2 regions of the Pseudodesulfovibrio nedwellii genome follow, and region 1 is predicted to be linked to the other one. Evidence: predicted binding sites of a transcription regulator. Region 1 holds the regulator's gene; the other holds the start of a gene.
The links. The regulator sigma-54, encoded in region 1, starts transcription at its own class of promoters, with help from an activator protein. The targets are predictions, from matches to a motif close to CTGGCACGGNNNNTGCTT.
Positions count from the first base shown of each region.

Region 1 (2,207 bases):
TTTTATAGATAACATTAACGCCTTCGGTTTCGGCGTTACGGAACACCAAGAATTCATTCTCAAGAGAATCAAGCTGCATGGCAGCTTCATCAACGGACATTGGTTTCGGTACATACTCATCAGTGCCAACTATAGTGGGCTCAGATTCACTGGGCAGATCTTCATAGGATAATACATTCATCTGTACCATCTTGTTGCCACGCCCCTGCTTTGAACGGCTCTTCATTTTCTCACGCATTTTGCGCAACTGGGCTTCCAGCTTGTCCAGCACCATATCAATGGTGGAATACATATCTTCAGAAGCCTCATAGGCCGATATGTGAATGCGATCCGAATTCAAAAGAACGTCCGCCTTATGGCGAAATTTGTCGACCAACAGATTTACCTGGAGATCGGCCTCCGAATCGGAAACGTATCTTGCTACTTTTTCAAAACGCTTCTTAGCGTATCCCTTGAGATGATCGGACGGCTCAAAGTTCTTGAAAGTGAAGCTAATGTTCATACGTTGCCTCCTGGTTGTGAGTGCGGCAAACAGGATTAAAAATACTGCTTGCGTTTTGATGAAGACGGGATACCCATGGCGGAACGGTATTTTGCGACAGTACGTCGAGCGATATTCACATCAAGTTCATCTTGAAGTATTTCGCCTATCCGTTCATCACTGAGCGGTTTTTTCGTGTCTTCATCTGCAATCATTCTCTTGATGAGCGCTTTGACGCTCTCTGAACCCACCTGCGAACCATCGTTCAAATCCAAGGCTGAGTTGAAGAAAAACTTCAATTCAAAAATACCATGTGGAGTTGAGACATATTTACTGGTTGTAATACGGCTCACCGTGGATTCATGCATCTCAATGTCCTCGGCTACCTCCTTGAGGATCAGGGGTTTGAGCTTTGTCACACCTTCTTCAAAAAAGTTTCTCTGAAAGCCGACAATACTCTCAACTACTTTATACAATGTTCTCTGACGCTGGTACAGACTTTTCATAAGCCATGCGGCAGATCGCATCTTTTCCTGAAAATATTCTTTTTCCTTATTGGCAGCACCTTTCATGGAGTCCATATAAAAAGCATTCATCTGCAAACGAGGTAACCCATCTTCATTAAGGATGATGACAAAATCTTCACCATATTTATAAACGAAGACATCCGGACTGACGTAATGAGGCTCAGTACTTGAAAAATTTGTCCCGGGCATGGGATCAAGAGTCTGCATCATGTCCAGATATTCTTTGAGCTCTTCCATAGAAATCTTAAACTTGCGGGCCAATGGCTTGTACCGATTCTTTTCCAGATCTTCCAGATGATCGGTAACTAATGAAACAAGAATAGGATCATCATAGCCAAGAACGTCCATCTGAACGAGCAAACATTCTTGTGGATCTCGTGCGGCGATTCCTACCGGATCGAGGCGCTGAATACGCTTAATAGTGGATTCAATTTCTGCATCCGAAGCCTGAACCATTGATTGAAGCTCTTCGATAGAAGCTTGCAAATACCCATTTGAATCAACATTTCCGAGAACTATTTCACCAATAGCAATTTCGAGTTCGGAAAAATTGGAAAGACGCATCTGCCAATTGATGTGCCCTTCAAGGGATGGCTTGGAAGCAAGGCGGGCCTCAAAGGACATGCCCTCTTCCGGGATTTCTGAATCTCGTCCGGTCGCCTGCTTTGAAGTGCTTGAAAATTCGCCGAGATAATTTTCCCAATCGGCATTGCGGACCAGTTCTTCCTCAGCTTGAGATTCAGTAAGGACTTCGGCAGGTTCAGAAACATCTGCTTCTGTTTCCTTTTCTTCAAGAAAAGGATTTTCCATAAGTTCTTGCTGAACAGTTTCAAGCAACTCAAGACGTGAAAGTTGCAGCAGTTTTATTGCCTGCTGCAACTGTGGAGTCATAACCAGTTGTTGAGAAAGCTTGAGTTGTTGTCTGAGTTCCAATCCCATAATGTATATCTCGAAAGGCTAATATGATCTCGTTCACACTACCGGTTTGAATTCTTTTCCGGCCATACCTTTATAATTCTGTTTTGAGTATGTCACACCTGCGATAACGAAGCAAGGACATTGTTATAACATGCCGTTACTATTAACGATATAGCACTGTGAAAGTCGCATGAAAAAAGTGTACCAACCTTTAGGAACCCTGTAAATCGCGAATGCATGAAAGTTAAGTAATTAGTACTTACAGTCGGAAATCTTCACCC
Region 1 is NZ_AP026709.1:690,288-692,494, forward strand. Features, by position in the region: gene hpf (ribosome hibernation-promoting factor, HPF/YfiA family) at 1-502, opposite strand, end outside; gene rpoN (RNA polymerase factor sigma-54) at 538-1,947, opposite strand; gene lptB (LPS export ABC transporter ATP-binding protein) at 2,186-2,207, opposite strand, start outside.

Region 2 (2,207 bases), 1.3 Mb from region 1:
AGTTCAAATGCTTACCCGAACCGTTGATGCCTGCGAACGGCTTTTCGTGTAGCAGGCAGGCCATGCCGTATCGCTTGCCAACGGCTTTCAGGGTGGTCATGATCATCTGGTTATGATCCGTGGCAAGGTTGGCCTGCTCAAAGACCGGAGCAATTTCGAACTGACCGGGAGCCACCTCGTTATGACGGGTCTTGACCGGCACACCGAGCTTGTACAGCTCACGCTCAACTTCCAGCATAAAAGCAAGTACGCGGCGTGGAATAGCGCCGAAATAGTGATCGTCCAGCTCCTGCCCCTTGGCGGGTTTGGCACCGAACAATGTGCGTCCGCACACCATCAGGTCAGGACGAGCAAAATAAAAATTACGATCCAGAAGGAAATATTCCTGCTCGGGACCAGCATTGGATACGACCATTTCACCATCGTCATTACCAAACAGACCAAGAAAACGACGACCGGCTTTATTAATAGCCTGGTTTGCACGAAGCAACGGCGTTTTCTTGTCCAACGCGTGTCCTTTCCAGGAAATGAACGCAGTAGGGATACACAGGAAAGTACCGTTGGGATTTTCCAGAATGTATGCCGGGTTGGTTACGTCCCAGGCAGTGTAGCCACGCGCTTCAAAAGTGGCACGCAATCCACCGGAAGGAAACGAAGAGGCATCAGGTTCACCCTGAATGAGCAGCTTGGCGTCAAACTCGGCAAAAGCTCCACCCTCACCGTCTGGAGACAGGAAGCCATCATGCTTCTCTGCGGTCAAACCGGTCAGCGGGTAAAAAACATGAGTGTAATGAGTTGCACCCTTGGAGATAGCCCACTCTTTCATTGCGGCAGCAATCGGACCGGCAATGGCCGGATCCATCTCTTCACCGCTCTGCTTGGTCGCCATCAAGGACTTATAGATATCCTTAGGCAACATGTTCTTCATGACCTTATCATTGAAGACGTTGGAACCGAAAACCTCGGTTGGAGAGGTTTCGGAAAAATTCAATGGCTCAACAGTGGGAGTATAGTTGGTCACTGCGGCTATAGCATTTTGACGGGTCTGGTATCCGCTCATCTCAATTCTCCTTCAGGCAAATAAATATGGGTTTTCCAACTCAGGTCGGACATAAGGGCGCCTGCCCCTCAAATATTTCTCTTCGTGGCTCCTCCTAACAAGGATCATGCCAACTCGTAAAAGTACTTAATAAACAATATGATAGCTTTTTATCTTTAATTTTGCCTCAAAAAGATAATACAAAATTGTAGTTTTTACGCCATTTCAAAGCAAGCTATATAACAATTTTGAAAATACAAAAATCATATTTCCATATTGGTATTTCGCGGACACGAGATACCATCATGAATAGATACGGAAAAGCTGTTTTTAAGAAAACCCAGAAAAACCAGAGATCAGAAAGGCGCGACAGTGATAAACTCCATGGGCTTTTTACTGACCGGATGTCTAAAACGCAGGGTGGATGCGTGAAGCTTAAGTTGTCCCGGCCCGGTTCCTGTACCGTAAAGGCGATCTCCCACAATCGGTAATCCCAGTCCTTTTTCATGAGAGGAATGGAGGCGTAACTGATGGGTGCGCCCGGTATGCGGCTTGAACTCTACACGAGTTCGCCCGTCTTCCACACCAATTTTACGCCAACGCGTAATACCATTTTTACCATTCACGGGATCATAAACCTGATACGGTCGATTATCGGGATCCAAACGAAATTTCAATTCAATGACCCCACCCTGTTCTTCCACCACACCATCAAGAAGCGCAATGTATCGCTTGCCCACCAGTCGGTCCATAAACTGTTTGGAAAGCGTCCGGTGGGCATCGGCAGTAAGAGCCAGAACAAGCAAACCAGAAGTGTCTTGATCAAGTCGATGGACGGACGGCTGTTCAATACAGCCAGGATACATCTCTCGCACACGTGAAACAACACAATCCTGATTAGCCTCGCCCTTGCCTGGGACGGACAGCAGCCCACTCGCTTTGTTCACCACCACGATATGTTTATCTGCATGCAAAACTTCCAAACCAAATTCAATCGCCATTATTGTTCCTCCAGACCGCACAGCATATATCCAAGAATGCGGCCACATTTGTGCAGGCAGGACGGATAAAATTCGCCATGCTGTTTGGTCTCGGACCGATTGGTTTTTCCAAAATAGAACTCAGTCAGCCCCAACGGCGTCAGACCATTTGCGGCAGCATAACCAAG
Region 2 is NZ_AP026709.1:3,181,050-3,183,256, reverse strand. Features, by position in the region: gene SYK_RS14850 (glutamine synthetase III family protein) at 1-1,060, opposite strand, end outside; gene SYK_RS14845 (RluA family pseudouridine synthase) at 1,396-2,040, opposite strand; gene SYK_RS14840 (hypothetical protein) at 2,040-2,207, opposite strand, start outside.
Region 2: SYK_RS14850 (glutamine synthetase III family protein) is a predicted target of sigma-54. The motif match lies at 1,156-1,173, and genes of this name have one in related genera.